DNA from 3 places in the Janthinobacterium sp. P210005 genome. Region 3 is predicted to be linked to each of the others. Evidence: predicted binding sites of a transcription regulator. Region 3 holds the regulator's gene; each other region holds the start of a gene.
What was found. Region 3 encodes NrdR, which represses ribonucleotide reductase genes. Its sites were predicted from a motif close to CACNANATNTNGTG; they were not measured.
Positions count from the first base shown of each region.

Region 1: the regulator NrdR is predicted to act here: its motif matches at 3,001-3,014, upstream of VPH40_RS14090 (ribonucleoside-diphosphate reductase subunit alpha).
Region 2: the regulator NrdR is predicted to act here: its motif matches at 5,244-5,257, upstream of VPH40_RS24180 (ribonucleoside triphosphate reductase).

Region 1 is NZ_JAZARC010000003.1:84,384-94,871, reverse strand. It holds gene VPH40_RS14110 (cytochrome C assembly family protein) at 38-841, shown strand; gene VPH40_RS14105 (PP0621 family protein) at 838-1,098, shown strand; gene VPH40_RS14100 (sigma-54 dependent transcriptional regulator) at 1,219-2,298, shown strand; gene ampD (1,6-anhydro-N-acetylmuramyl-L-alanine amidase AmpD) at 2,276-2,887, shown strand; gene VPH40_RS14090 (ribonucleoside-diphosphate reductase subunit alpha) at 3,279-6,236, shown strand; gene VPH40_RS14085 (ribonucleotide-diphosphate reductase subunit beta) at 6,355-7,506, shown strand; gene VPH40_RS14080 (hypothetical protein) at 8,226-8,537, opposite strand; gene VPH40_RS14075 (hypothetical protein) at 8,498-9,361, opposite strand; gene VPH40_RS14070 (YggT family protein) at 9,615-10,148, shown strand; gene VPH40_RS14065 (carbohydrate kinase family protein) at 10,198-10,488, opposite strand, start outside.
Region 2 is NZ_JAZARC010000007.1:27,403-37,890, reverse strand. It holds gene aspT (aspartate-alanine antiporter) at 1-427, opposite strand, end outside; gene VPH40_RS24210 (substrate-binding periplasmic protein) at 689-1,558, opposite strand; gene VPH40_RS24205 (heavy-metal-associated domain-containing protein) at 1,807-2,070, shown strand; gene ubiT (ubiquinone anaerobic biosynthesis accessory factor UbiT) at 2,104-2,643, opposite strand; gene ubiV (ubiquinone anaerobic biosynthesis protein UbiV) at 2,664-3,560, opposite strand; gene ubiU (ubiquinone anaerobic biosynthesis protein UbiU) at 3,570-4,607, opposite strand; gene VPH40_RS24185 (hypothetical protein) at 4,770-5,180, shown strand; gene VPH40_RS24180 (ribonucleoside triphosphate reductase) at 5,304-7,052, shown strand; gene nrdD (anaerobic ribonucleoside-triphosphate reductase) at 7,049-7,249, shown strand; gene VPH40_RS24170 (anaerobic ribonucleoside-triphosphate reductase activating protein) at 7,239-7,946, shown strand; gene VPH40_RS24165 (Pls/PosA family non-ribosomal peptide synthetase) at 8,095-10,488, shown strand, end outside.
Region 3 is NZ_JAZARC010000005.1:487,329-497,816, reverse strand. It holds gene tolB (Tol-Pal system beta propeller repeat protein TolB) at 1-596, opposite strand, end outside; gene tolA (cell envelope integrity protein TolA) at 602-1,621, opposite strand; gene VPH40_RS21535 (ExbD/TolR family protein) at 1,670-2,110, opposite strand; gene tolQ (protein TolQ) at 2,126-2,815, opposite strand; gene ybgC (tol-pal system-associated acyl-CoA thioesterase) at 2,863-3,264, opposite strand; ZMP/ZTP riboswitch at 3,579-3,703, shown strand; gene glyA (serine hydroxymethyltransferase) at 3,815-5,062, shown strand; gene nrdR (transcriptional regulator NrdR) at 5,369-5,830, shown strand; gene pilV (type IV pilus modification protein PilV) at 6,073-6,642, shown strand; gene VPH40_RS21505 (PilW family protein) at 6,639-7,598, shown strand; gene VPH40_RS21500 (pilus assembly PilX family protein) at 7,638-8,267, shown strand; gene VPH40_RS21495 (PilC/PilY family type IV pilus protein) at 8,264-10,488, shown strand, end outside.

The sequences.
Region 1 (10,488 bases), on a different contig from region 3:
TGAATCGCGCTTGTCGGCTATGGTGTAAACTTAAACTATGCAGATCTATTTCTTTTTCATCGCCGCCCTGTTGTATGCGGTGTGCGCGGTGCTTCCCTCGTCCCGTGCCCGGCTTATTGCCGGCCTGACCGGCGTCGCTTGGCTGGCGCACGCCGCTACCCTGTGGTTCGACCTGATGGCGCCGGGCACATTGCGCTTCGGTTTTTCCGCCATGCTGTCGGCCGCGCTGTGGGTCTCGGTAGGCGCTTACTGGATAGAGAACCGCAATTTCAGTCTGGACGGCTTGCGCCGCATGGTCATGCCCAGCGCCGTCATCGCCATTGGCCTGGCCTGGGCCTTTCCTGGCAGCCAGGTCAGCATGGAAGGCAAGTCGGCCGTCTTCGGCTGGCATATTGCCGTCGCCGTGCTCGCCTACAGCACCCTGACGATTGCCGCCTTTCACGCCGTGCTGATGGCGCTGCAGGAATCGCGTTTGCACACGCGCAGCGAAAGCCGCGGCTTCATCGGCAGCGCGCTGGACCAGTTGCCAGCCCTGCTGACGATGGAAAAGTTGCTGTTCCGCATGATCGGTCTGGGGTTTATTTTGCTCAGCCTGACCGTGCTGTCGGGCATCGTGTTCTCCGAGCAATTATTTGGCAAGGCGCTCAACTGGGATCACAAATCCGTGTTTACCATGCTGTCGTGGCTGCTGTTTGCCTCGCTGCTGGCAGGCCGCCGCTTCCGCGGCTGGCGCGGCAAGACGGCCCTAAGTTTTACCCTGGCCGGTTTCGCCACCTTGCTGCTGGCCTATGTCGGCAGCCGTTTTGTACTGGAAGTGGTTTTACACCGAGGATTCGCATGACACGTGTTTTATTCTGGCTGGCGCTGGTGTTCCTGGTGCTGTTCGCTATCCGCAGCAAGATCCGTGGCATGCAGCAGCGGGCTCGTGCGCAACAGCAACAGCGGCCGAATCCGTTTACGCCGCCTGTGCGGCCGCAGGAATTGCCGGATGCCGAGCTGATGCTGTGCTGCGCCCATTGCGGCGTGTACTACCCGGCCTCGGAAAACGTGCAGGCCAAGGGCCACGACTACTGCAGCCACGCGCACGCCACGCTGTAGGGGGCGGTTCGCAGGCGCGCGTGCGTTGCTCATCCGTATCGTAACGTCCTCCGGCATCCGTCCGGCGTAGCATCTGCAGCAGGCGGTTCGTCGCCGCCATTGCAGAAAGGCGCGCTCACCATGTCCCGTCCCAGCCCCCGTTCCATCCCGCCGACCGTCACCGGCATGCCGCCGGCGCCGCAACTGAGCGGCAACTCGCTGCCCATGCAGGCGCTGCGCGCGCAGATCGGCCGCATCGCCCGCTGCGGCGCGCCGGTGGCCATCCGCGGCGAATCGGGCACGGGCAAGGAACTGGCGGCGCGCGCCATCCATGCGCAGGGCGCGCGCGCCAGTTTTCCGTTTATCGCCGTCAACTGCGGCGCCATTCCCGAAGCGCTGATGGAAGCGGAATTCTTTGGCTGCCGCCCGGGCGCCTATACGGGTGCGCTGCACGAGCGCCAGGGCTTGTTCCAGGCGGCCCACGGCGGCAGCTTGCTGCTCGACGAAGTCGACGATCTGCCGCTGGCCATGCAGGTGAAACTGTTGCGCGTGCTGCAAGAGCACCGCGTGCGCAAGCTGGGTGGCAGTACTGACGAAGCCGTCGACGTGCGCATCCTGTGCGCCAGCCAGCATGGCCTGACGCGCGGCGTGGCCGCCGGGACGTTTCGCCAGGACCTGTTTTACCGCCTGAATGTGATCGAGCTGGCGCTGCCGCCGCTGCGCGAACGGCGCGGCGATCTGCAGGTATTATGTGAGGTGATCCTCGCGCGCCTGTCGCCGCGCCGGGTCGTGAGCCTGGCGCCGCCGGTGCTGGCGGCCCTGGCCGCATATGCGTTTCCCGGCAATGTGCGCGAACTGGAAAACGTGCTGGAACGGGCGCTGGCCTTTGCCGATGGCGGCGTGATCGCGCTCGATGGGCTGGCCTTGCCCTCCGCGGCGGGCAACGTGCCCTTGCGGGCGGCGCCGGCCATGCCGGCTGTGTCCGAGCGGCAACAGTGTCTGCCCGGCATGGCAGCGTATGGCGTGGCCAAGGTCTTGCCGCTGGACGTGTATTTGCGCCAAGCCGAGCGCGACATGATCATGCTGGCGCTGGTGCAGGCGCGCTACCACCGCGCACGGGCGGCGCGCCAGCTGGGCCTGAGCGTGCGCCAGTTGCGTTACCGCATGCAGAAATTGACGATACAGGAAACCCTACTTGATGAGTGCATGGACGATAGATGAAGACGGCTGGTGCGACGGCGCGCTGCGCTATGACTCGCCGTACTGCGATGCGCGCCCGGACGGTGCGCAAGTCGATTTGCTGGTGATCCATAACATCAGCTTGCCGGGTGGCCGCTTTGGCGGGCCGCATGTGTCGGACTTGTTTACGGGCCGGGTAGATTATAATGCCGATCCTTCTTTCGCCGACCTGCGTGGCCTGCAGGTGTCGGCGCACTTTTTTGTGCGGCGCGATGGTGCGCTGTTGCAATATGTTTCTGCTGATCAACGTGCCTGGCATGCGGGCGCGTCCGCCTTCGAAGGACGCCCGCAGTGCAATGGCTATTCCATCGGTATCGAAATGGAAGGTGCGGACGATGTGCCGTTCCAGCGGCGGCAATATCATGTGCTGGCGGCGCTGACGGCGGCGCTGGTGGCGCGCTACGGGCTGTCCCAGGTGCGCGGCCACGAGCATATCGCGCCGGGCAGGAAGACGGATCCGGGGCCGTTTTTTGACTGGCATTTCTATCAAGAATGCTGGCTGGAAACCCTGAGCGGACAAGCTGCGTTAGCGCTTACTTCGCGTGGATTGGGCTTCCCATCCATGCCCTGAAAAGTCAACCGAAATCGTATATGAAAATACAAAAAATTACGCCGACGGATGCCGGAAAACTATTGCATCGCCCTTCGATGGGTACTACAATTAGTGCAGAAGTTGGATGTAAAGACTATATGTAGTGCCATCACAGACGTTTTCAGAATTATTGTCAAAGCTACCCGGATTGCTGATAAAGCACTGGAACTGGCGGTTTATCACCCTTGATCGTGTTTTGCGCCAGCCGGGCAGTGCGGTGTGGCGAGATGGATACTGACCTGTTTTATGCACTATGAATTTACTATTTAGCAACAAATACCTGAAGAAACCCTGACCATCGGGCGTTCTATTCAACAACACACGCGGCAGCAAAACTGCAGGCTGACTTTAGCTGACAACGGGAGCTTCAATGCAATCACCACAAGATATTTCCATCCATCCAACGCCAGTATCGCCAGCGCCAGGCGCGGCCAACAGCGTGGCGAGCACGGGCGCGGCATTGGGCGACTATCGCATCATCCGCCGCAACGGCGCGGTGGTGGCATTTGAGCCTTCGAAGATCGCCATCGCCATGACCAAGGCGTTTTTGGCCGTTAACGGCGGCCAGGGCGCAGCCTCGGCCCGCATCCGCGAACTGGTGGAACAATTGACCGACGGCGTCGTCACTGCGCTGGTGCGCCGCCACCCGGGCGGCGGCACCTTCCATATCGAAGACGTGCAAGACCAGGTGGAACTGTCGCTGATGCGTTCGGGCGAGCACGACGTGGCGCGTGCCTACGTGCTGTACCGCGCCAAGCACATGGAAGAGCGCCGTCTGCAGAAGGAAGCGCAAGGCGCCTCCGCGCAAGTTTCCGCACCACAACTGAACGTGACCGACAACGGCGTGCGCCGCCTGCTGGACATGCAGGAAGTACGCGACCTGATCAACGCCGCCTGCGCCGGCCTGGAAAAGCACGTCGATGCCGACGCCATCCTGGCCGAAACCGTGAAAAACCTGTACGACGGCGTGCCCGTCGAAGAGCTGCACAAGTCGGCCATCCTGGCAGCGCGCGCGCTGATGGAAAAAGACCCGGCCTACAGCCAGGTCACGGCCCGCATCCTGCTGCACACGGTACGCAAGGAAGTGTTCGGCAAGGAAGTGCCGCAAGCGGCCGCTGCCGCCGAGTACCTGACGTATTTCCCGCAATACATCGCCAAGGGCATCGCCGCCGAGCTGCTGAACCCGGTACTCGCCAACTTTGACCTGGAACGCCTGGCCAAAGCCATCGTGGCCGACCGCGACTTGCAATTCGGCTACATCGGTCTGCAAACCCTGTATGACCGCTACTTCCTGCATATCCAGGACGTGCGCATCGAAATGCCGCAGGCGTTCTACATGCGCGTGGCCATGGGCCTGGCGCTGAACGAGGCGGACCGCGAAGCGCGCGCCATCGAGTTCTACAGCCTGCTGTCCTCGTTCGACTTCATGAGCTCGACCCCGACTCTGTTCAACTCGGGCACCCTGCGCTCGCAGCTGTCGTCGTGCTACCTGAGCACCGTCTCGGATGACCTGGAAGGCATCTACGACGCCATCAAGGACAACGCGCTGCTGGCCAAGTTCGCCGGCGGCCTGGGTAACGACTGGACGCCAGTGCGCGCCCTGGGCGCCCACATCAAGGGTACCAACGGCAAGTCGCAAGGCGTCGTGCCGTTCCTGAAAGTGGTCAACGACACGGCCGTGGCAGTCAACCAGGGCGGCAAGCGCAAGGGCGCCGTCTGCGCCTACCTGGAAACCTGGCACATGGATATCGAGGAATTCCTCGACCTGCGCAAGAACACGGGCGACGACCGCCGCCGCACGCACGACATGAACACGGCAAACTGGATTCCCGACATGTTCATGAAGCGCGTCATGGAAAAAGGCGAATGGACCCTGTTCTCGCCGTCGGACACGCCAGATTTGCACGACAAGGTCGGCAAGGCTTTTGAACAGGCTTACGTGGGCTATGAAGCCAAGGCCGCCGCCGGCGAAATACGCGTCTTCAAGAAGATCGCCGCGCTGGACCTGTGGCGCAAGATGCTGTCGATGCTGTTTGAAACGGGCCACCCATGGATCACGTTCAAGGACCCTTGCAACATCCGCAGCCCGCAGTCGCACGTCGGCGTCGTCCACAGCTCGAACCTGTGCACGGAAATCACCCTGAACACCAGCAGCGATGAAATCGCCGTCTGCAACCTCGGTTCCGTGAACATGCCGGCGCACATGAAGGAAGGCAAGCTCGATCACGTCAAGCTGGCCAAGACCGTCCGCACCGCCATGCGCATGCTGGACAACGTCATCGACATCAATTACTACGCCGTCGACAAGGCGCGCAATTCGAACATGCGCCACCGTCCGGTCGGCATGGGCGTGATGGGCTTCCAGGACTGCCTGCACATGATGCGTATCCCGTTCGCCTCGGACGCCGCCGTATCGTTTGCCGACACCTCGATGGAAGCCGTCTGCTACTACGCCTACCTGGCGTCGACGGAACTGGCCGAAGAGCGCGGCCGCTATGAATCGTATGCCGGTTCGCTGTGGGACCGTGGCATCCTGCCACAGGACTCGGTCAAGCTGCTGGCTGAAGAGCGCGGCGGCTATCTGGAAGTCGATTCCTCGTCGGCCATGGACTGGACACCGGTGCGCGAGCGCATCGCCAAGTTCGGTATGCGCAACTCGAACTGCGTGGCGATCGCCCCGACGGCGACGATTTCGAACATCATCGGCGTCTCGGCCTGTATCGAGCCGACATTCCAGAACCTGTACGTGAAATCGAACCTGTCGGGCGAATTCACCGAGATCAACGGCTACCTGGTGCGCGACCTGAAGGCGCGCGACCTGTGGGATGAAGTCATGATCTCCGACCTGAAGTACTTCGACGGCTCGCTGGTGAAGATCGACCGCATCCCGCAAGACCTGCGCGATATCTACGCCACCGCCTTTGAAGTGTCGCCAAGCTGGCTGGTGGAAGCGGCTTCGCGTCGCCAGAAGTGGATCGACCAGGCCCAGTCGCTGAACATCTATATGGCTGGCGCATCGGGCAAGAAACTGGACGAGACCTACAAGCTGGCATGGCTGCGTGGCCTGAAAACCACCTACTACCTGCGTACCATCGCCGCTACCCACATGGAGAAATCGACCTCCAAGACGGGCGCCCTGAACGCCGTGGCAGTCGATGGCGGCATGTCGGCCAGCGCGCAGAGCGCCCAGGCGGCGGTCGTGGCGGCAGCAGCAGTGGCCGTGGCACCGGTAGTGGCAGCGGCAGCGGCAGCGGACGACGCCGATGGCGAAGCTTGCTACCTGCGTCCGGGTGACGATGGCTTTGAGGAATGCGAAGCCTGCCAGTAAAATTTTAGTTGTCAGCCCGGCACGGTCGGGCTGATTCAATGTTGTCAATGTCCGCATTGTCCGATACAACGGGCCTGTTGCGGATCGCCGGTTCGCCGGCATGGAAAGGAAGAAGAATATGTCGTTGTCATGGGATGATGAAACCACGTCGGCAGCTGCGCCGCGTCCGGCGCAGCAAGCGCCACTGGGTAATACCGAATTGAACCTGCCGGCCGGTGCCGAGCCGTCCGAAGCGAACGCCGAGCAAGTCGCGCGCCGCGTGAATGCCGACGACAAGCGCATCATCAACGGCAAGACGGACGTCAACCAGCTGGTGCCGTTCAAGTACAAGTGGGCGTGGGACAAATACCTGGCCGGCTGCGCCAACCACTGGATGCCGCAGGAAGTGAACATGCAGCGCGATATCGAGCTGTGGAAAAACCCGAACGGCCTGACGGACGACGAGCGCCGCCTGGTCAAGCGCAACCTGGGCTTCTTCGTGACGGCCGACTCGCTGGCCGCCAACAACATCGTGCTGGGTACCTACCGCCACATCACGGCGCCGGAATGCCGCCAGTACCTGCTGCGCCAGGCGTTCGAGGAAGCGATCCACACGCACGCCTACCAGTACATCGTCGAATCCCTGGGCCTGGACGAAGGCGAGATCTTCAACGCCTACAACGAAGTCAAGTCGATCCGCGACAAGGATGAATTCCTGATTCCGTTCATCAACACCCTGACCGACCCGGCGTTTGTCACCGGCACGGTGGAAAATGACCAGAAGCTGCTCAAATCCCTGATCGTGTTTGCCTGCCTGATGGAAGGCCTGTTCTTCTACGTCGGCTTCACGCAGATCCTGGCGCTGGGCCGCCAGAACAAGATGATGGGCGCGGCCGAGCAGTACCAGTACATCCTGCGCGACGAATCGATGCACTGCAACTTCGGCATCGACTTGATCAACACGATCAAGATGGAAAACCCGCAGCTGTGGACGGCCGCCTTCCGTGAAGAGATCAAGGACCTGTTCATGAAGGCCGTGGAACTGGAATACGCGTACGCGGAAGACACCATGCCGCGCGGCGTGCTGGGTCTGAACGCGCCGATGTTCAAGGGCTACCTGCGCTTCATCGCCAACCGCCGCGCGCAGCAGATCGGCATCGAGCCGCTGTTCGCCCAGGAAGAAAATCCGTTCCCGTGGATGAGCGAAATGATCGACATGAAGAAGGAACGTAACTTCTTCGAAACGCGCGTGACCGAGTATCAAACCGGTGGTGCGCTGAACTGGGAGTAACCCTTTTTCAGTCAACGCCCAAAAGCGCCGTCATCGAGACGGCGCTTTTTTTTCGTCAGCATGGCGGCGGAAAAATGCGTGCCTCATCGCGTCATGCGACGAGGTTTGCAGCAGGATTTTCGGCTGCCGCGAATGGCCGCATCGCGGGCCCCAAAAATCATTTCCGGAGACGCTGGCGGCGGCATTTGCCGCGCGATTGTGCGATAGCACGCGTAACGTGCAAAAAAGCGGGCGAAAACGTGTCGTGCCGGTTGCGCATTGACAAGGTTTTCGTGTACTTTATGAGATTGCAAATGCGAGCGTTAGAATGCGGGGTTTTTTAACCAGCGCGGTAGCGAAAAAACCTCGCAAAACAGGGATACAGATTTACACGGATATGCACAAAACCACACCGTTTTCGTCTGCCGCCGTGCCCGAATTTTTTCAGGCATGGCGGTTTTTTATTTGACGGATGGGTGTTGTGGCGAGCGCGATGCGAGGAGCGAAAAAACGCACGGCATCGAAAACGAATGACCGAATTCAGACTTTGCCACCAGCTGCGAGATAAAGCAGGGTGGCACCGACGATGGCTGAAGTGCTGCAAACGTGAGGAGTTGCAGCAGTTCAGCTGGTGCCGAATTCATTAGCGCAAACGACCGTTTGTGCCGATGAATAATTCGCCTGGCCTATCCCTGTGGTGGGTCGGACGGGTTTAAATCTTGTAGCTTAAATTTCTCATCTCAGATGAAGGAGAGACAAATGGCAACAGCCGCTAAGAAATCAGAAGTAAAGAAACCAGCCGCCAAGGCTGCTCCTGCCGCGAAGAAGCCGGCAGCCGCAGCGAAGACGGTTGCCGCTAAACCAGCTGCCAAAGCCGCAGCAAAACCAGCCGCCAAACCAGTCGCCAAAGCCGCAGCCAAGCCTGCAGCAAAAGTGGCTGCCAAGCCAGTAGCGAAAGCCGCAGCGAAACCAGCGGCCAAGGCAGCAGCAAAACCGGCCGCCAAGCCAGCAGCTAAAGCCGCAGCGAAACCTGCAGCGAAACCTGCAGCCAAGGCAGCAGCCAAACCTGTCGCGAAAAAAGCCGCAGCCAAACCAGCCGCCAAGCCAGCCGCCAAGCCAGCAGCAAAAGCCGCAGCAAAACCAGCGGCCAAGGCAGCAGCCAAGCCAGCGGTGAAAAAAGCTGCAGCGAAACCTGCAGCCAAGGCAGCAACCAAGCCAGCAGCGAAAAAAGTCGTCGCCAAGGCAGCAGCCAAGCCGGCCGCCAAAGCAGCAGCGAAACCTGCAGCAAAAGCAGCAGCCAAGCCAGCGGCAAAAGCAGCAGCGAAGCCAGCAGCAAAAGCAGCAGCCAAGCCAGCAGTGAAAAAAGCCGCAGCGAAACCTGCAGCCAAGGCAGCAGCGAAACCGGCCGCCAAGGCGGCAGCCAAGCCAGCAGCGAAAAAAGTCGTCGCCAAGGCAGCAGCCAAGCCGGCCGCCAAAGCCGCAGCCAAGCCAGCGGCCAAAGCAGCAGCCAAGGCAGTAGCGAAGCCAGCAGCAAAAGCTGCAGCCAAGCCAGCGGCCAAGGTGGCAGCGAAGCCAGCAGCGAAAGCGGCAGCCAAACCTGCGGCCAAGGTGGCAGCGAAGCCAGCAGCCAAGGTAGCAGCCAAGCCAGCAGCGAAAGTCGCAGCCAAGCCGGCAGCCAAAGCAGCAGCGAAACCTGCCGCCAAGGTCGCAGCAAAACCTGCAGCCAAGCCAGCAGCCAAGGTAGCAGCGAAGCCAGCAGCAAAAGCTGCCGCCAAGCCGGCAGCGAAAGCCGCAGCGAAACCTGCCGCCAAGCCAGCTGCAGCGCCAGTCGTGGCAGCCGCACCAGCCGCAGCGCCGGCAGCAGCTCCAGCGGCACCAGCCGCCGTGGCAGCCAAGCCAGCAGCCAAGAAGGCCGCGCCTAAAAAGGCCGCACCGAAGAAGGCAGCTCCTGTCGCCAAGCCATCGGCGCCTATCGCACCTGTAGCAAAAACCGTGTTGGCGCCGGCTGCAGCCTGGCCATTCCCAACCAGCACCCGCCCATCGTAATTTCTGCGATACGGGTGCCTGGATGAGGCAACACGCCGCTGTGTGACTCAATCACACAGCGGTTTTTTTTTGGAGAATTAGTCGTGCTGATCGTTATCCTTACATTGATCGTTGATACCATCGCCACCTTGCTGGGCGGCGTGTTGCTGCTGCGCTTCTGGATGCAGGCGGTGCGCGTGCGGCCGCCCTCGTCGGTGGCGCAATTCACGTTTCAATTGTCCGACTGGCTGGTGCGCCCCCTGCGCCGCGTGGTGCCGGGCGTGGGCGGGTATGACTGGGCCAGCCTGATCGGCGCCTTCCTGATCGTGCTGCTGGCCAGCTCGGTGCTGTTTATTGCCGGCTATCCCGTCGAGGTGGTACTGCTCAAGTCGCTGCAACGCTTCCTGCAATGGATACTCTACGGTTTCATGGCCTTGCTGATCATCGAAGCCATCTTCAGCTGGGTCAACCCGCATGCGCCGCTGGCGCCGTTCGTACGGGCCCTGAACGAGCCGCTGCTGCGTCCGATCCGCAAGGTCGTGCCGCTGGTCGGCAGCCTGGACCTGTCTTTGCTGGTGGCGTTGATCTTGCTGCAGATTGCGCAAGTGCTGGTGGGGATGATTATTGTATTGAGGTAAAACGAGGAGGTCGGCCTGGCGCTAGCGCACAAGCCGACCGGACTACATATTAATAGCGGTAACCGAACGCCGCTTCGAACTGGTCGGCGATGCTTTCCGGCGTAAATACGTGGTTTTGCGCGCCTTGGGTGGCGATCTTGATGGCGCCCAGCAGGCTGGCCAGGCGGCCGCTGGTTTCCCAGCCCAGGTCGTTGGTGATGCCGAACAGCAAGCCAGCACGGTAGGCATCGCCGCAACCGGTCGGATCCAGCACTTCCTTGGCGGTCACGACAGGAATGTCGATGCGCTTGCCGTCCGTATAGATTTCCGATCCTTTTTCGCCACGCGTGACGATCAGCGC
Region 2 (10,488 bases), on a different contig from region 3:
AGATGGCGTCCGTGGCCGTGCCGACGACGGCCGACTCCGTCGCCGCGCCCGCCATCATGCCGGCCGCCGTGCCCTGGTCCAGGCCAAGGAAGCGCGTGGCCAGCAGCACCAGCGCCAGCACCACCACCACTTCGATCAGGCACAGCAGGCCCAGGCGCAAGCCCTTGGCATTCAGGTTGGCAAAGAACTGGGGGCCGCCCGCATAGCCGAGGGCAAAGATGAACAGCATGAAGAAGACATTCTTGACGCTGGCGTCCAGGGTGATGCCCAGCTGGCCGATCAGCAGCGCGGCGATGAGGGTGCCGCACACGCCGCCCAGCTGGATGGGGCCGAAGCGTATCTGCCCTACCGCGTAACCGAGCGCCAGCGCCAGGAACAGGGCCAGTTCCGGCACCTGGTGCAATACGGACGTGATCGAATCGAGCATGGACGAACCTTCGAAAAGATAACGGATGGTGACAAGGGGACAGCGCGTTCGGCGGCTGGCGGCAGCTGGCTGTGGAACGGGCGCACGGCTCCCGCACGACACCTGCGGCAAGCGCTTGTGCTGGGAAAAAGTTGCAACGTGGAATTATGTTCGGCGAAAATTTAATAAGTGTCAACAGGTGTTCTGTTGAACTCGCTTTGCGCTTCATCAAACATCGGGCGCACGATTGAAGCCGCTGTTTGACATTAATCAATAAGATTATTAGTAATGTTTGGGACGATACCAAAGTGCCTTGCGCGCCAGCGGCGTCTCCTCCGGCAAGTCGGGATTGGCCAGCTCCAGCACGTGGCGCCGGGACAGCTGCAGGCCGTCCGCGAGGCGGCCGAAATGGCGCTGGAACAGCTGCGCGAAACTGCCATCGGCAAGCATGCTTTCCAATCCCCTTTCAATGTGGCGTGCCAGTTCCGGCCTGTGCCGGCCGACAAAGAAGTACAGCGCGGCCGGGTAGCGGATGACCAGGTAGGCGTCGAGCGCCAGCGGCAGGTGCGCATGGCTGGCCAGTTCGCTTTGCGCCTCGATCACGGAACGGGGAAAATAATCGATGCGCCCTGCCGCCAGTTGCTGGAACAGGCCTTCGTAGGTACTCGAGGTATCGAGGCGCAAGCCATTCGCCTGCAGGATGGCGGAGTCGGGCCAGTCGCGCATCTGGCCGGCCGACAGCCGCGCCAGGGCGGCGATGCTGCGCACGCCGCGCAGCAGCTGCGGCTGGCGGGCCTGGATCAGGGCCACGCGCCAGCCGATCAGGCCACGGTCGATGGGGATGCGCACCGGCAACAATTGCGTTTCGCGCGCGCGGCTCGTCATGGCCCAGACGACGTCGACACCGCCCGACGCCGTGGCGATTTCCTGCATCGCGCGCGTCTGCACCATGCGCAGTTCGGAGCGGCGCAAAGCATACGCCTGGCCCGACCGGGCCAGCGCCTGTTGCAGCAAGGCCGTCACATAGCCTTGCTGCGGATCATCGAGCGCCTGGTGGCGCGGATACACGAGCGGCAGCGGCGGCGGCAACGCGCCGGCGGCCGCGCCCAATGGCCACAGGGCGGCAAGCTTGAGCAGGGGGCGGCGCTGCATGGCCCCTCCTTTCCAGCGCTGTCATAGCGTTCTTATCAGAATGACAGTATCGCGCAGCAGGGCACGCTTGTCGACTGGAATACGGCAACTGTGTACAAAACAACAGCACTTTCAAGGTGACCCGCAGGGCTGGGGATTAATCCAGATCAATAAAACCGCAAATACAAAATAAATCTTGCGTGCTGCTCTGGACGGCATGCGCATGGCTCGCCTACGCTGTTTTTTTATCTGAAAAACAAGAGGAACCCATGCAGACAGCACGCTTGAATATTATCGGAATGGATCATGAAGGCTGCGCCGACAGGCTGACGGGCGCGCTCGAAGCCGTCACGGGCGTGGCCACCGTGTGCGTCTCGCTGGCGCGCCACGGCGCCACGGTGCAGTTCGACGAACGGCTGGCCACGCAAGAACGCCTGCTGGCCGCCGTCAACGACGCCGGCTTCATGGGCGAGGCGACGGATGAAGAACAGCTGGCCTCCTGCAGCGGCGCCTGCGGCCACTGCCGCCACTGAGCGCCACTGAGCGCCCGCCCTCCCTTTTTCCGCTCAGCCTTCGCGCGCGCCCCGGTCACGCAGATGCGCCAGCACGCGGCGCGGCCCCAGCGCCTGCAGATCGAATGGCGGCAACTCGATGGCATCGAGCGTATTCTTGAACAGCAAGCCCAGTTCCGTGTCGCCTTCCAGGCTCAAACGGCGGCTGAAGAACAGCGTGTCCGGATCTTCCTGGCGCCGCGCCAGCAGCATCAAATCATGCACGCTGGCGGCGATGCACAGGTCCGGCACGTCTGCATAGCGCTCGGCCACGAACACCGTGCCCTGCCACTCGAAATCGAAGGCGATGCCCGCGTCCAGCAGCCGCAAGCGCAAGCTGCGCCCTTCCAGGCTGCGCCGCACGTCGTCGGGCAATTGCGGCGCCAGCAGGCGGTTCAAGCCCTGCACGAACAGCCAGGAGGCGGGATACGGGGGCAGCTTGGACAGCAATTCGGCCAGCGGTTCCGGCAGCCGGTACGACACTGCGGGCTTGCTCATGCCGGGACGGGCGGGGACCGGCGCCGGGACGGGCAATCTTTCCAGTTGATCTTGCATGGTGCTTCCTTTCGAGGCGTTCAATGGGCGGCGTGCTGTTCCATGCCGGGCTGGCCGTGCCAGTAGCCGTCGCAGGCGCCGGCCGGCTGGCAGGCCGCCAGCTGAGCCTGGGCGCCGATGCCGCTGACCTGGCCGCGGCGGGCGCGGTCGAAGATGGCGATGACTTGTTCCGTATGCATGGCCTGCGGGCTGATGCGCGCCACCGCCACGCCCATGTCGCGCATGGCGTCGAGTTCGCGCACCAGGTTGTAGACGAGCGCCGACTGCGTCTGCGTGCCATTCAGTACGAGGAAGGGCACTTCGTCGCGCGTGCGCAGCAGCAGGCCGTCCGGCTCTTCCAGGCAGCTGTAGCCGCAATCGTCCTTCGGCAGGTTGCGGTTGCGCGCCGTGAAGCAGCGCGCGGAAAACGCCAGCGGCATGCGCCCGTAGGCGAAGACTTCCGTCTCCAGCACTTCCGGCTTCTGGCGCTGCATCTCGGCCAGCGCCGTCTGCCCCATTTCCAGCGGCATCACCCAGCGCCGCGCGCCCAGGCGCGCCAGCAATTGCAGGCTGGGGCCATTGAACAGGTTCAGATGGGGACCGGCGACGAATGACGTGCCCTTTTCCATGCAGTGCACGGCGCCCATGTCGTTGGCCTCGACCGAATAGCGGCCATTGCCCGTGATGCGGCGCAGGGTCGCCAGTTCCGCGCCCGCCTCGATCAGCGCCTGCGTCGACAGCACCACTTCCTTGCCGGCGGCGGCCAGCATGTCGGCGATATCGAGCCAGTCGGCCAGACGCACCTCATGCCGGCGCGAGCAGACGGTTTCGCCCAGGTAGACGATATCGACGGCGGTACCGGCGATCTGCTGGTAAAACTCGAAGACGGTGGCGCGCGGCCAGTAGTACAGCAAAGGGCCCAGTGAAAGCTTCAGCATGTTCATCCTCTATTTCCAAGATCTATGGTAGGCGCCCAAGGTGTGCTGCTGGCCTTCGGCCAGCTTGTCCATGGCCGCCATCCAGCCCGGCTTGACGGCGTAGCGCGCATTGCCTTCGCGGCAGGCGTCGATCGCTTCGCGCCACACGCGCGTGACCTGCGCCACGTAGGCGGGGCTGCGCTGGCGCCCTTCGATCTTCACGGCGCGCACGCCCATGGCGATCAGCTGCGGCAGCAGCGCCAGGGTATTCAGGCTGGCCGGCTCCTCGATGGCGTAATACTCTTCGTCGTTGACTTCGAAACGCCCCTTGCACAGGGTGGGATAGCTGGCGTTTTCGCCGGGCGCATAACGGTCGATCAGCACGCCGTTCAGGCGCGATTCGAGGCCGTTCGGCGTTTCCAGCCAGCGCACGGATTTCGCCGGCGAGCACACGCCGTGGGTGTTCGGCGCCTCGCCCGTCGCATACGACGACAGCGCGCAGCGCCCTTCGACCATCACGCACAGGCTGCCGAAACCGAACACTTCGATCTCGACTTCCGTCTTGCTGATCAGTTGCTCCACCTGCGCCATCGACAACACGCGCGGCAGCACGGCGCGGGCGATGCCGAAGTGTTCATGGTAAAAATTGATGGCTTCGTAGTTGGTGGCCGAACCTTGCACGGACAGGTGCAGGCGCAGCTGCGGGTGGTGCTGGGCCGCATACGCCATCAAGCCCGGATCGGCCACGATCATGGCGTCGATGCCGGCATCGGCGGCGCGGTCGATGGCGCTGCGCCACACGGCCCAGTTGTGCGGCTGCGGATAGGTGTTCAGCGCCAGCAGCACCTTGCGTCCATATTGGTGGGCGTAGCGCACGCCCTCGGCGATGGCCTTCTCGTCGAAATTGAGGCCGGCGAAATTGCGCGCATTGGTGGCATCGCGAAAACCCAGGTAAACGGTGTCGGCGCCATTGTCGATGGCCGCTTTCAAGGCAGGCAGGCTGCCGGCGGGGCAGACCAGTTCCAGCGGTCCGGCCACGCGGGTGGCGGTGGTTGATTCAAGCATCATGGTGTTCACAGTCCTGTATCGGCTCAGGGTGCAGACTATAGCCCCGCCCAGGCTGCCCAGTCCTTGACGCAGGTGAAGGAATGCATGCATGGCTGGCGCGCGTTCAACTTGCTTGACCTGGCTGTAAAATGCCCTCCTTTTCTCCCTCTTCGATTGCCCGCCATGCCCCGCAAACCGCTGCTGATCTTCCTGCTCACCCTGTTCCTCACCGTGCTGCAGGTGCAGTGGGCAGCCCCCACGGAAAGCTACGACGCCGAGGCGCTCTCCGTGCTGTCGCCCGAAGTGCTGGGCGCGTATCCGGGCGTGCTGCTGCTGTTCCTGCAAGCCGTCTTCGCGCGCCACGCCATGCCGGTGCCGCGCCAGGCCGCCACCTGCACGGGACTGCTGGCCGTCTACTGGCTGCTGGCCAATTACGTCACGTTCGACGCGCGCGTGGCCAGCTGGAGCACCTTCTCGGCGCGGGAAATCTGGGCGCACGTGCTGCCCGCCTCCGTGATCAGCATCGCCGTCTGCGGCGCCGCCTACTTCGCCGCGAGCGCCTTCATCCTGCGCCAGGGCCGCCTGAAAAAGTAAACGGGGGCGCTTTTTTCACCTGCATCAAGGATTCGTCACGCCACTGCACGCACCCTTTGACGCCACTATATTTAGTGATTAATCTCCATAAAAACACCGCATGTTGTGTTTATTGGAGGTTTCATGACGACAAATGCAGTTTCCCCCACGCGCGGCCAGGTCGACGTCGCCGCGTCCATCAATGAATACCTGGAGCGGCGCGACTGGCGTGTCAACGCCAACGCCAACCAAGGCTATTCGCTGGGAGGCCTGATACTCAACGTGTCGGGCAAGGTCATCGCCAACTACTGGCTGGACCAGGTGTATCCGCCCGAGGTGGGCGCGGCGCACCGCGAAGCGGCCCTGCACATCCACGATCTCGACATGCTGGCCGGCTATTGCGCCGGCTGGTCGCTGCGCACCCTGCTGCACGAAGGCTTGAACGGCGTGCCGGGCAAGATCGAATCCGGGCCGCCGAAGCACATGTCGAGCGCCATCGGCCAGATCGTCAATTTTCTCGGGACCCTGCAAAACGAGTGGGCCGGCGCGCAGGCGTTCAGCTCCTTCGACACCTACATGGCGCCCTACATCCGCCAGGACAGCCTGCGCTACGAAGACGTGCGCCAGTACATGCAGGAGCTGATCTTCAACCTCAACGTGCCGTCGCGCTGGGGCACGCAGACGCCGTTCACCAACCTGACGTTCGACTGGGTCTGCCCGGACGACCTGCGCGAGCAGGTGCCCGTGATCGCCGGCCGGGAGATGGATTTCCGCTATGGAGAGCTGCAGGCGGAGATGGACATGATCAACCGCGCCTACATCGAGATCATGATGGAGGGCGACGCCAAGGGCCGCGTCTTCACCTTCCCCATCCCCACCTACAACATCACGGAGGATTTCGACTGGCACAGCGAAAATGCCCAGCGCCTGTTCGAGATGACGGCCCGCTACGGCCTGCCCTACTTCCAGAACTTCATCAACTCGGAACTCAAGCCGAACATGATCCGCTCCATGTGCTGCCGCCTGCAGCTGGACCTGCGCGAGCTGCTGAAACGGGGCAATGGCCTGTTCGGTTCCGCCGAGCAGACGGGTTCCCTGGGCGTGGTGACGATCAACTGCGCCCGCCTGGGCCACCTGTGGCGCGGCGACGAAGCGGCCTTGCTGGCGGACCTGGACCGCTTGCTGGAGCTGGGCAAGACCAGCCTGGAAATCAAGCGCCGCACCATCGAGGAGCTGATGCAGCAAGGCCTGTTCCCCTACACGAAACGCTATCTGGGCACCCTGCGCAACCACTTTTCCACCCTCGGCGTGAACGGCATCAACGAGATGATCCGCAATTTCAGCGGCGACGCCTGGGACATCACGACGCCAGAAGGCCACGCGCTGGCCGTGCGCCTGCTCGACCACGTGCGCGCCCGCATGCTGCAATTCCAGGAAGAGACGAGCCACATGTACAACCTGGAGGCGACGCCGGCCGAAGGCACGACCTACCGCTTCGCGCGCGAAGACCGCAAGCGCTATCCGGCCATCCTGCAGGCGGGGACCACGGATAACCCCTACTACACGAATTCCTCGCAGCTGCCCGTGGGCCACACGGACGATCCGTTCGAGGCGCTGGAATTGCAGGACACCCTGCAGCGCAAGTACACGGGCGGCACCGTGCTGCACCTGTACATGACGGAAGCGCTGTCGGACGCCAACGCCTGCCGCGAACTGGTGAAACGCGCGCTGAGCCGCTTTTCGCTGCCCTACATCACCGTCACGCCCACGTTTTCCATCTGCCCGCGCCACGGCTACCTGGCAGGAAAACATGAATTCTGCCCCACCTGCGACGCGGAACTGATCGCCCGCAAACAATCTGATCTTGCTCACCCACTCAAGGAAACGCCATGAATGCACGTCCCGACTTCACTCCCGCCATCACCCTGCTCGATACGGAACGCCAGCGCTGCGAAATCTGGACGCGCGTGATGGGCTACCACCGCCCCGTCGCCTCGTTCAACATCGGCAAGCAGGGCGAATTCCACGAACGCCAGTATTTTACGGAAGCGAGCGCCCGGGTCGGCCAGCCCGCCTGCCATGGCGGCTGAATTGAAGGTGGGCGGCCTGACGCCCTTTTCCGCCACCGACTATCCCGGCAAGCTGGCGGCGGTCGTGTTCGTGCAGGGCTGTCCCTGGCGTTGCGGCTATTGCCACAATCCGCACCTGCAGGCGCGCACGCCGGAAGGCGCCATGCCGTGGCAGGACGTCCTGACCTGGCTGCGCCGCAGAACGGGCCTGGTCGACGCCGTCGTCTTCAGCGGCGGCGAGGCGTGCATGGACCCGGCGCTGGGGCGGGCCATGCAGGACGTCAGGGAACTGGGTTTCGGCATCGGCCTGCACACGGCCTGCATCTATCCGCAGCGCCTGCAGGAAGTGCTGCCCCTGGTCGACTGGGTGGGTTTCGACATCAAGGCGCCGTTTGCCGACTATCGACATGTGACCCGCGTGGTCGGCAGCGGCGACCCGGCGCGCGCCTGCCTGGACGCCATCCTCGCCAGCGGCGTCGCCTACGAATGCCGCACCACCACCCATCCGGACCTGCTGCCGGACGAGCAGCTGCTGGCCCTGGCCGCCACCCTGGCCGCCAAAGGCGTCGATAACTACGTGCTGCAGCAATTCCGCGCCGAAGGCTGCGCGGATGCGGCCCTGTCCGGGCGCCCCCTGCACGGCTATCCGGCGGCGCGCACGGTGGCGCAAATCGGCGCCATGTTTCCCCGTTTTACATTCCGTAATCATGGCAGTTGAGCCGACAAGCACATTATTTCGGAAAGCCCCGCAAAATTCCCCGTTCTGCAACGCTGAAATGTCTTGCGTGCTGTAATGTATCAACTGTGCTGCGCACCACGCGCAGCCCGTCAGATTCCTCACACCGCATTACAGATAAGCGTCATCCATGAACGATTTCACCGCAGTCAGCCCAGGCACCCCTTCCACCCATGCCGACATCCTGTACGGCCCGCCGCGACCGGATCTGCTGCGCGAGGAAGTGCTGGCCGACCTGCTGGAAGCGACGGCCCGCCGCTGCCCGCAGCAAATCGCCCTGATCGATGGCGCGCGCCGCATCACGTATGCGCAACTCGATGCCCAAGCGGGCCTGGCGGCGTCGCGCCTGGTGGCGGCCGGCGTCAAGCCGGGCGACATCGTGGGCCTGTGGCTGCCGCGCGGCGCCCATTTGCTGCTGATGCAGGCGGCCATCGCCAAGGCGGGCGCCGCCTGGCTGCCCGTCGATGAAGACACGCCCGTGGAGCGCCTGCAAGTGTGCCTCGATGACGCCAATGGCGCAGGCGTCATCAGCTGCGCGCAATTCGCGCCACGCCTGCTTGACGCGGGCATCCAGCGCCCCGTGTGGACAGCGGAAAGCCTGCTGGCGCCCGCCGCGCCGGGCGAAGTGCTGCCCGCGCGCGGCGCCGTGCTGCCCGAACACCCGGCGTACGTCATCTATACGTCCGGCTCCACGGGAAAACCGAAGGGTATCCTGATCAATCAACGCAGCATCTGCCACTTCCTGCGCAGCGAAAACGCCGTGCTGGAAGTGACGCAGGGCGATACCGTCTACCAGGGCTTTTCCGTCGCCTTCGACATGTCGTTCGAGGAAATCTGGATCGCCTACCTGGTGGGCGCCACCCTGTGGCTGGGCCCCAAGGATATCTCGGGCGACCCGGAAGCCTTGCCGCGCGCCCTGACAGAGAACAAGGTCACCGTTCTGCACGCGGTGCCGACCCTGCTGGCCCTGTTCGCCGAGGAAGTACCGAGCCTGCGCCTGATCAACCTGGGCGGCGAGATGTGCCCGGAGTCGCTGGTCGAGCGCTGGGCGCGCCCGGGCCGCGCCATGTTCAACACCTACGGCCCCACGGAAGCCACCGTCTCGTGCAGCCTGGCGCGCCTGCGGCCCGGCGAACCGGTCACCATCGGCACGCCGCTGCCCAACTATGGCTTGCTGGTGCTGCAGGTGGCCGAAGCGGGAGAAAACCGTCCCTTGACCCTGCTGCCTCGCGGCGAGACGGGAGAATTGTGCATCATCGGCCCCGGCCTGGCCGAGGGTTACCTGGGCCGGCCCGATCTGACGGTGGAAAAATTCCTGCCCAATCCCTGGGCGACCAGCGACGATGACGCGCGCCTGTACCGCACGGGTGACCTGGCGCGCATCGATGCGGACGGCCAGGTGCTGTGCCTGGGCCGCGCCGACGACCAGGTGAAAATTCGCGGCTTCCGCGTGGAGCTGGGCGAGATCGAAGCCGTGCTGGCGCAGCAGGCGGGCGTGGGCACGGTGGCAGTATTGCTGCGCAAGGACGACGGCATCGACCAGCTGGTGGCGTATATCGTCGGCAGCGACGAGGCGCCCGAGGACGCCCTGGCGGCGAAAACCCTGCGCACTGCCCTGAACCTGCATTTGCCGCCGTATATGGTGCCGGGCCGCTTTGAATTGCTGCCGCTGATGCCGCGTCTCACTTCCGGCAAGATCGACCGGAAAGCATTAAAGGCCATGCCGCTGTCGGCGCCGCCCCCAGGCGAGGCGGGCGAATCGGACGTGCCGGAAACGCCGGCCGAAGCGGCCCTGTTCGCGGCGCTGGCCAAGCTGTTTCCCGGCCAGGCGATCCTGCGCCGGCTCGACTTCTTCAGCGACCTCGGTGGCCATTCCTTCCTGGCCGCGCGCCTCGCATCCGCCCTGCGCGCCGATCCGGCCTACGCCCACATGACGGTGCGCGACATTTACCAGAACCGGCAGATCGGCAAGATCGCCGCCGTGCTGGGTGAAGCGCCCACGCTGGCCACCCCGGAAGCGGAATGGACGCCGCCATCGACCTGGAAACGCTGGCTGTGCGGCGCGGCGCAGGCGGCGGCCGTGCCTGGCCTCGTCACCCTGCGCATGGCGCAGTGGATGGCGCCCTTCTTCACCTATCACTTCTTCACGGGCGACACGGGCGATACGGTGCCGCGCGCCATCGCCGCCTCGATCGGCGTATTCCTGCTGGCGACCCTGGCCGAATTTGCCATTGCGATTGCCGGCAAGTGGCTGATCGCCGGGCGCCTGAAGCCGGGCAGCTATCCGCTGTGGGGCATCACCTACTACCGCTGGTGGCTGGCAGACCGCCTGGTCGAATCGGCGCCCGCCTACCTGCTCAGCGGCTCGTCCCTGAACAGCTGGTGGCTGCGCGCGCTGGGCGCCAAGGTGGGCAAGGAAGTGGTCATCGGCTCGATGACCCTGCGCGCGCCTGACCTGCTGGCCATCGGCGACAACGTCAGCGTGGGCAATGCCGTCAACTTTGAAAACGCCAGGGTCGAGCGG
Region 3 (10,488 bases):
GACCACGACGGCGAAATGATCGGCTCGTTCGAACGCAGGGCGACCTGGATGCCTTCGCCATCGGCGTCGGCCACTTCCAGGCGGTATTCGCGGCCCGATTGCGTGACGTAGGCGATGCGCGTGGCGAACGCGCCTTTGACGCCCGTCAACTTTTCATAGATGTCGTCGGCGATCTTGTGCGCCAGCAAGCGGTTGAATTGCGGCGCGGCCGCATTGTTCATGCTGGAGATCTGGGCGCCCTTGATGGTGTCGAACAGCTTGTAGCGCACGTCCAGGCGGCCATCGGCCATGCTTTGCACGGTGCCGACCGCCAGCGCGTCGGCGCCGCGCGATTTCCACTGCTCGTAGCTGACGGGCGCCGTTTCCGACACGGGCGCATCGGCGTCGATCAGCTTGAACACGCCGCTGCGCGCCAGGTCGGCCTTGATAATGCCCGACAGCGACTGCGGCGCCGCCGATTCATTGACGAAGCTGGCGACAGCTACCGGGATCTGGTTGCTGCCGATCCCCGTAATCTCCACGCGCAGCTGCGCCTGGGCGCCGGAGGCTCCCAGCATCAGGCCGGCGCAGAGCACGACATAGCTCATTTTTTTCATGGTCATCATTTAGGCAAATCCTTCATCTCGAATATGAGTTCAATCTCGCGTTCCACGGTGCCGTCTTTTTTCTTCGGCAGTGGCGACGATTTATTAATGGCGTTTTCTACCGAGCTGTCATACGCCGGCAGGCCGCTACTTTTAATCTTTCGGACCGAAATAATTTCCCCAGTTGGCAGTTGCTCGATCTTGAACACGGCGCGCGGGTTGCCCGGCACGTCCGTGCTACCGCTGTACGCGATATTGCTCTTGATCTTGCTCGTCAGGGCTGCGACATAGCCGCTGTCCTTGCGTGGCGCGGTCGCTTTCGCGGCCGTACCTGTTGTGCCATTGCCTGCCTGCGCCATCAACCGCTTCATGTCATCGGCACGCAATTTGTCGGCAGCCGCTTTTTCAGCAGCCGCTTTTTTCGCTTTGGCCGCTTTTTCGGCCGCCGCTTTTTTATCGGACAGTTCTTTCTCGGCTTTTTCTTCCGCCGCTTTTTCTTTCTCTTTCGCTTGCTTGGCTTTCTCCAGCTTGTCGGCCTTTTCTTTTTCCAGCTTTTCAGCCTTGTCTTTTTCTTTCTGCTTCTGTTTTTCCAGTTCGCGCTTTTCTTCCTCGCGTTCCTTCAATTCCTGCTTGCGGCGTTCTTCCGCTGCCGCTTTCTCTTTTTCTTCTTTCAGCTTGGCCTTCTTGCGTTCGAGGGCGATCTCCGCCTCGCGCAGGTCGACCTTCGGCTCGGGCGCGGCCACGGGCGGCGGTGGTGGCGGAGCCGGCTGTTCCACTTGCGGTTCCGGCGGCGGCGCCGGTGTCGGTTCCGGTTCCGTCGCCACTTCGGGCGGCGGCGCGGCCGTCTGCACTTTCAGGTCCCACACTTCCGCTTCGACGGCGACAGGTTCCGTATTTTGCCAGTGTACGCCCACCCACAGGAAAAACAGCAGGCCAAGGTGCATCGCCAGCGCCAGGCCCAGCGAGGGCCAGCGGCTGCGTTCGCGCGGCACGCTGTAGGGCTTGCCGAGTACATGGTCGATTTGTTTGGTCTGCAAAGTCTAGTCTATCTAAAAACGGTCAAGTCTGGAAACAGGGTGCTGCGCTTACTTGGTGGCTAGGCCGACGCGGGTAATGCCCATTTTTTTTGCTTCCGAAATGAGCTGGATCACATCGTCGTACTTGCTTTCCTTGTCGCCCGCGATCATCACGGGATAGTCGGGATTGCTTTCGTGCAAACCGCGCAGCTTGCGCAGCAGGGCGTCGCGGTTCGGTTCCGTTTCCGGCGACAGCTGTTCCTTGCCGATGACGCCGATCGACAGCGAACCATTCGGCTTCAGCACGATCTGAATATAGTCATCGGGCGGTTTCGCCGACCTTTCCGCGTTGGGCAAGTTCACCACGCTGGGATTGTTCGACGACGGCATCACCATGAAAATGATCAGCAGCACCAGCATCACGTCGATATACGGCACGACGTTGATCTCGGACTTGAACTTGCGGCCACGGCCACCGCGCATGCCGCCACTATTAAAGGAGGAACCCATGGACCTTGCTCCCTCTTAGCGCGACTGGCGCTGCAGGATGTTGGAGAATTCCTCGACGAAGCTCTCGAAGCGTATCGCCAGGCGGTCGATGTCATGCGAAAAACGGTTGTAGGCGACGACGGCGGGAATGGCCGCGAACAGGCCGATGGCGGTGGCGATCAGCGCTTCGGCAATGCCGGGCGCGACGGCGGCCAGGGTGGCTTGCTGCACGTTGGCCAGGCCGCGGAAGGCGTTCATGATGCCCCACACGGTACCGAGCAGGCCGATGTACGGCGAGACGGAGCCGACGGACGCGAGGAAGGCCAGGTGCGATTCGAGCACGTCCATTTCACGCTGGAAGGCGGCGCGCATGGCGCGGCGTGCGCCGTCGAGCACGGCGCCGACGTCCAGCGCTTCGCGCGAACCGTAGGAAGCCTTGCCCTTGATGAATTCGCCCATGCCGGCGTCGAAGATGCGGGCCAGCGCGCCGCTCTGGTCGCGGTTGCCGCTGGCGTTCTGGTGCAGCGCATGCAGGTTGCCGCCGGCCCAGAAGCTGCGTTCGAATTCGATGGTTTGCTTGCGCGCCTGGCGCACGGCAAACATCTTGCGGAAAATGTAGGTCCAGCTGGTCAGGGAAATCAGCAGCAGCAGGGCCATGATCAGTTGCACGATCAAATGGGCATTGGAGATGAGCGCGAGGAAAGAAAGATCTTGTGTAACGTTCATTGGCTGGCAGTCTGTTGGGTGAATTGTCCGGAGGTGGCGGGTAGGGCTCAGGCGGCGCGCATGCGGGCCGCGACTGCATCAGGCACGGCGCGCGGGCGCAGTGCCGAATCGACGCAGCCGATCTTGACGCGGGCCGTGTTGAGCAGGCGGTCGCCGCACCAGGCTTGTTGCAAGAAAACGATGGAGGCACGCCCCATTTTTTCTATGCTTAAGGTTAATCTTACCGTGTCATCGAGCCTGGCTGGCGCATGATAGTCGGCGTTGACGCTTTTGACAACGAACATCGCGTCATGCTGTTCCAGCAATTCCTGCTGGCCCACGTCGATGGCGCGCAGCCATTCGGTGCGCGCGCGCTCGAAGAATTTCAGGTAGTTAGCGTAATAGACGATGCCGCCGGCGTCGGTGTCTTCATAGTAGACACGTACGTTCCAGGTAAAGACTGAAGGCATGTTTATTGCGCCAGTAGTGAGATTGAGCAACATTTTACGCGATTTTTCTTCTTGTGACTGTGGGCGCTTGCTGGAAAGCCATGCAAAAGCTGCATATAAGTTGCACCGCAGCATTGTAAATCCGGCGTGTGCAATGGCAAGCTTCGTAACATACGCTTACATGCCATGGCCAGGTTTAAGCCCAGCTTAAAAGCCGCAGCCATCCCCGGGGCGGCCTGTGGCCGCGCCCGGGCGGCGATGGCGCGCGGCGATTATAGCCGCACGGTTGCATTCCTTGCTCAATTTGGGTACTTAACTTACAATTTGACTTCCATTACGTCTCACGTGACTGGCGAAAAGTCGGGCGATCTCCATGAAGGGCGGTCGGCAAACCGGCGAAAGGTGGGCACCCACCGGGAAACGTGAGATTTTTCATCAGCCGTTCGCCTGGGTAGCCACTATGGAAAAGCACGAAGAGGCTGCCTGTCCAATGTTGTTATTCACTTAACGCCGGCTCCCCTCATTCGATCCAACCTGCCAGTACAAGCACCCTCATACTTGGAGTTTTTACATGTTTGCAAAAGATCACAACCTCGCCAACGTCGATCCTGAATTGTTCGCCGTCATTCAAAAAGAGAACACGCGCCAGCACGACCACATCGAACTGATCGCGTCGGAAAACTACACGTCGCCAGCCGTAATGGAAGCGCAAGGCTCGCAGCTGACGAACAAGTACGCCGAAGGCTACCCGGGCAAGCGTTACTACGGCGGCTGCGAATACGTCGACGTGGCCGAGCAACTGGCCATCGACCGCGTGAAACAGCTGTTTGGCGCCGAATGCGCGAACGTGCAGCCGAACTCCGGCTCGCAGGCGAACCAGGGCGTGTTCTTCGCCATGTTGAAACCAGGCGACCTGATCATGGGTATGTCGCTGGCCGAGGGCGGTCACTTGACCCACGGCATGCCGCTGAACATGTCCGGCAAATGGTTTGACGTCGTTTCCTACGGCTTGACGGCGGAAGAAGACATCGACTACGAGGCAATGGAACGTCTGGCCCGCGAACGCAAGCCAAAGCTGATCATCGCCGGCGCGTCGGCATTCTCGAAAAAGATCGACTTCGAACGCTTCAGCAAGATCGCCAAGGAAGTGGGCGCCTACTTCATGGTCGACATGGCCCACTACGCCGGCTTGATCGCCGCCGGCCTGTACCCGAACCCGGTGCCGTTCGCCGACTTCGTCACCTCGACCACGCACAAATCGTTGCGCGGCCCGCGCGGCGGCATCATCCTGATGAAGGCCGAACACGAAAAAGCCATCAACTCTGCCATCTTCCCTGGTATCCAGGGCGGCCCGCTGATGCACGTGATCGCCGGCAAGGCCGTTGCCTTCAAGGAAGCGCTGAGCCCTGAATTCGTCGAATACCAGAAGCAAGTGATCAAGAACGCCGACGTGCTGGCGAAAACCCTGATCAAGCGCGGCCTGCGCATCGTGTCCGGCGGCACCGAATCACACGTCATGCTGGTCGACCTGCGCGCCAAGAACCTGACGGGCAAGGAAGCCGAAGCCATCCTCGGTTCCGCGCACATCACCTGCAACAAGAACGGCATCCCGAACGACCCGCAAAAACCGTTCGTCACCTCGGGCATCCGCCTGGGCAGCCCGGCGATGACGACGCGCGGTTTCAAGGAAGCGCAAGCGGAAGAAGTGGGCAACCTGATCGCCGACGTGCTGGACAATCCGCATGACGCCGCCACCATCGAGCGCGTGAAAGCGGCCGTGAAAGTACTGGCCGACGCGCACCCAGTGTACGCAGCTTAAGAGCCTGTTCCGGTAAAGGAATACATCTACAGCAGACAGCCCCTCGGAAGCGGGTACTGCGTTGCTCGTCGTAGCATGGCTAGCCATGCGTCCTCCTCGCGCCTTGTCCGCGCGACCGATGAGCAATCTGCTGCAGACGCTCCTTACCGGAATAGTCGCTAATTATTTGTCCAGAATGTGTCATACGGAGTAAGATTCTGTATGACACATTCCAGTCGTGCCCAAGGGCGCCCGGAGTGATTCGGGCGCCCTTTGTACAAGGGCGGCGATTTCCCGTAATTATTACTATAAAGTTGTAGCCAGCCCATGAAATGTCCATTTTGCCAGCACGGCGACACCCAGGTTCTCGATACGCGCGTATCGGAGGAAGGGGATGCCATTCGGCGCCGCCGCCGCTGCGGCAAATGCGACAAGCGTTTTACCACGTACGAACGCATTGAACTTATCATGCCGGCCGTCGTCAAAAAGAATGGCAGCCGGACGGAGTTCGCTGCGGATAAGTTGCGCGGCAGTTTGATGCTGGCCTTGCGTAAGCGTCCCGTCGCGGCCGCCTCTGTGGATACGGCCATAGCGTCCATCCAGGAAAAGCTGCTCACCAGCGGCTTGCGCGAAGTCGAATCCGGCTATATCGGCGAACTCGTCATGCAGGAACTCAAGCGCCTGGACAAGATCGCCTACATCCGCTTTGCCTCCGTCTACAAGAATTTCGAAGACCTGGCCGAGTTCCAGGACGCGATCGCCGAAGTGGGCCAGGCGCGCAAGCCCTGACGCTCACCCGGACGTTCACTTTGCCGGCAGCGGGGCCGCTTCAGCGCCCCGTGTTCACCATGCCAGCGCTTGCCTGGCAAGCGGTCTGACCAATCCCACCGCCGTTCTTCTCGACTTATCATCGTCCTGTTTGCGCTAGCGCAGACGCGGGTTTTTGTGCGCGCCTATCTTGTAGCTGGGCCACCTGTTTGTGTGGCTCTTTCTGCGGAAGGGAGTAGCGCATGCGCAAGGGCGGTCGCACTATGTTTCCTGCGGGTGGCAGCAGCCTCGTCGAAGTGCTGGTGTCGCTGCTGCTGTTGGCGCTGGGCCTGTTGGGCGCCAGCATCCTGCAATTGAACGCCCTGCGCGCGCGCCACGAGTCGGCGCTGCTGTCGGCAGGCGTGCAACTGGCCGCCGGCATGGCCGAGCGCATGCGCGCGAACAACGTGCTCATGAATGGCCCCGATGCGGGCAATCCCTACCTGAATGTGGCCTACGCGGCGGCGGACGGCGCCGAAGCTGGCGGTGGTGCGCCAGACTGTCTTGGCGCTGCCGCCTGCAGCGCGGCTGAACTGGCGCAATTCGACATCGCCGAATGGAAGCAAGGGCTGCATGCGGCCTTGCCCGGCGCGCGCCTGCGCATCTGCCGCGACCTTGCCGCGTGGGATGCCGCCGCCCAGGGCTTGCAGTGGGCGTGCAGCGGCGGCAAGGGGGCGCCCATCGTCATCAAGCTGGGCTGGCGCGGCCGCCTGCCCGATGGCTCGCCCGCCGTGAATGCGGCAGGCGAGTCGCTGCCCAGGCTGGCATTCCAGCTGGGCGGGGGCGGCGCATGAACGGCGGGCATCGTGGCATGAGCCTGATCGAATTGCTGGTGGCCCTGTCGCTCGGTGCGCTGTTGATGCTGGCCGCCAGTAGCGTGCTGCTGGCGGCCAGCGGCAGCTATGGCGACCAGTCCGCCAGCGCTCGCCTAGATGACAACGCCCGCTACGCGCTCGACGCCATCGCCCGCGCCGTGCGCCAGACGGCGTATGTGAATTGGGACAGCAGCGCCGCGCCCGTCGCCCATGCGGATTACGACAGCGCGAATGTCGCCGGGCTCGACGCGCGCAGCCTGGGCAAGAGCAGCGACGGCATCAGCGGCGCGCTGCCCGGCGCCCTGCATGGCAGCGACGTGCTGGCCCTGCGCTATTACGGCGCCGGCAAGGAAGAGGGCGGCGACGGTTCCGTGCTCAATTGCGCCGGCTTCGGCGTGGGCGCGGCGCAAACGGAGGCGCAGCGGGGCTGGAGCATTTTCTACGTGGCGCAGGGCGCCGATGGCGAAGGCGAGCTGCGCTGCAAATACCGGGGCGCGAACGGCTGGGGCGCGGACGCCGTCATCCGTGGCGTCGATGCTTTCCAGGTGCTGTATGGCCTCGACACGGATACGCCGCCTGACGGCGTGGCCAACCGCTATGTCAACGCCAGCGCGCTCGACGCCTACGATGCGGCGCTGCTGCTGGAGGGGGCGGACGCGGCCGCGCGCCAGCGCGATTTTCAACGGCGCACGCACTGGAAACGCGTGGCCAGCGTGCGCGTGGCGCTGCTGTTGCATGGCGAGGCGGGACAGGCCGACAAGATGGCGGAACTGGGGCCGGCGCAGTTCGACCTGTTCGGCAAGGCGTATGCCGAGGCGCATGGCGCCGGCGACACGGGCGTGCGCATTGCGCGCGCATCCTTGCCTGCCGCGACGCGTTCGCGGCTGCGGCAACTGGTGCAGACGAGCATCATGCTGCGCAACGGGCCGGCCTAGGCGGGCGGCGCGATGGCTGGCGCGGGCGTCCGCTGTTGCGTGCCTTGGCGCCCACTTCGTGCGCGATGCGGCGGCGCCACCCTCGTGTATGTGCTGTGCCTGCTGGTGATCATCTTGCTGCTGGGCATTTCGGCGGCGCAGATGGCCTTGCAGGGAGAAAAGGCGGCGCGCGGCGAGCGCGACCGGCAGATCGCGTTTCAGGCGGCGGAGGAGGCACTGGTGGATGCGCAGAACGATATCGAAGGCTTGCCCGGCGCGCCGGGACGCAGCAGCCTCTTCGCGCCAGGCAGTGCGGCCGGGTTCTCGGACGGCTGCGGCGAGGGAGGCGCGCTGGGCTTGTGCCTGCCCGCGGCCCCGGAGGCGCCGGCCCTCTGGTTGAGCATGGACCTCGATGGCGCAGAAGGAAGCAGCCGCGCCGTGTCGTATGGCCAGTTTACGGGCGCCGTCATGCAGACGGGGCAGGGATTCCTGCCGTCGCGCCGGCCCCGCTACCTTATCGAACTGCTGCTGTTTCACCCGCCCGGCGCGCAGGCCACGGCAGCGGCCGGCGGTCTGGCCATGGAAAGCTATGTGTACCGCATCACGGCCATCGGTTTTGGCGCGCAGGAAAGCACGCAAGTCGTGCTGCAAAGCTATTACCGCAAGCAGGCGGCGGGAGCGGGGCCATGAGGGCGTCGTGGTTCATCTTGCCGCCCACTTTGCCGTCCACTTTGTGGCATGCTTTGCGGTCTGCCCGGCGGCATGCCGGCTGCGTCTGGCTGATGCTGCTGGCCTGCCTGCTCAGCCTCTCTTGCGGCGGCGCCCTTGCCGCCGCCGTCCCGCCGGTGACGCTGGCACGGGCCGACGCGGGCTTGCACGGCGCCAGGGTGCCGCCGAATCTGTTGCTCAACCTGTCCCTCACGCATGCGGCGGCCGCTGCCGCGTATGGCGGCGAGTATGCGCCGCAGCGCGAGTACCTCGGTTACTTTCATGCGCGCATGTGCTACAGCTATCCGTACCGCAGCAAGGACGGCGTCATGCTGCCGGACTTGCGCGTAGCGACCGCTTACTTCTCCGTGCTGAAACCGGCCGATGCCCTGCACGGTTGCGGCGGCGACAGTTTCAGCGGCAACTTTCTCAACTGGGCCAGCACCAGCATGCTCGACCTCGTCCGCTACGCGCTGACGGGCGGCGACCGCGTCATCGACGAAGTGCGCAAGACGGTGCTGCAGCGCGCCTACCTGCCTGATGCCGGCAGCCCCATCGACTTTTTTTCCCACCCCGTCTTTTTTCCGCGCAAGGTCTTGCAGGCCGGCGTGGCGGCGGCGACGCCATTTGCGCTGGCGCAACTGGCCATCGTGTCCTGCCGCAACCGCCTGCTGTTCGGCGACGCCAGCCTTGGCCAGTCTGCGGGCGGCACTTGCGATGCGCCTGGCCTTGCTGCTACGCACGGGGTGTTCCTCGCGCGCGTGCGCGTGTGCGACGCTGATGAGGGACCGCTGCGCGACGACTTGTGCCTGGCGTATGGCAAGAACTACAAGCCGGTGGGCGCCGTGCAGCGCCATGGCGGCAGGGTGCGCGTGGGCGTGTTTGGTCATTTGAACGGCATGCCCGCCAGCGCCGGCCCCGCGTATGGCGGCGTGCTGCGCGCGCCGCTGGCCCACGTGGGCAGGCAGCGCTGGACGGCGCCCGACTATTTGCCGCAAGACAATGCCGGCGCCGAGTGGCATCCCGCCACCGGCGTGTATGTGGCCGAAGCTGCGGCCCAGGGCGCGGGCCTTGGCGGCGGGGTGACCGCTTACATCAATGGCCTGGGCCGCGGCAATGCGGGGCATCCTGGCGCGTACGCCAGGGCGGCGCCGCTGGCCGAATTGCTGTACGAATCGCTGCGCTACCTGCAGGGACGGCAAGCGAGCGCCCCGGTGCCGCCTGCCACGGCCCCGCCTGCCATCGACGACGGCTTGCCGGTCGTGACCCAATGGAGCGATCCGCAAACGGCCAGTTGCCAGCGCCACATCGTCGTTAGCCTCGGCGATGCGGGCATGGCGGGCGACCGTTACGTGCCCGGCAATGTCCCGGTCCCTCCTGCCGCATCCGGCGACCGCGCCCGCGCGCCGGACGGTTTTGCGCCGCCGCCGTTCGATGCGATGGCCTGGACGCATGCGGTGGGCAGCCTGGAAAGCGGTGGTACGCCCGGCAATCCCGCGCCGCGGCCGGAACTGGCGGCGCTGGAATGGCTGGCCGACGGAGCGGGCGGCGCCAGCTACCATGCGGCGGGCCTGGCCTACTGGTCGCACGTGCAGGCCTTGCGTCCCGGCGGCAAGAACGACGGCGGTGCAAAGGTCGAGCACTATGCGGGCGACTTGCGCCAGGGCGACCCGGCCGGCGAATCTGCCGCCACTCCCGCCTCTACCCCCTTGCTGCTGGCGTCCAAGTATGGCGGCTTTCTCGATGCGAATGGCGACGCCAACCCCTTCAAGAGCGCGCCGGGCGGCGCGCTGGATGAATGGAGCCTGGATGGCCGCTGGCCTGGCCATTACTTGCCCGGCAGCGATCCTGCCGCCCTGATCGCGGGACTGCGCGCAGCCTTCGCAGCAGCCGATAAGGGCACCTTGCCGGCGGCGCTCGCAGGACCGGCCCTGATGGCGCTGGCCACCGGCACGGAAGAGGCATACTGGTTCCAGACGCAGCTGCGCCTGGCCGATGGCGGCATGACCTTGTCGCGCACCGCGTTTGCCGTGGGGGCCGATGGAGCACTGCTTCCCGGCAAGCCATGGTGGATTGCCGGCGGACAGGACAAGCCCGTGCCGGATGGCGCGCCTGCGTCCTTGCGTCCCGTCTACACGCTCGACGCCCAGGGCAGCCTGATGCCGCTGGCCTGGAACCGCCTCGACGCAGTGCAGCGCGGCGC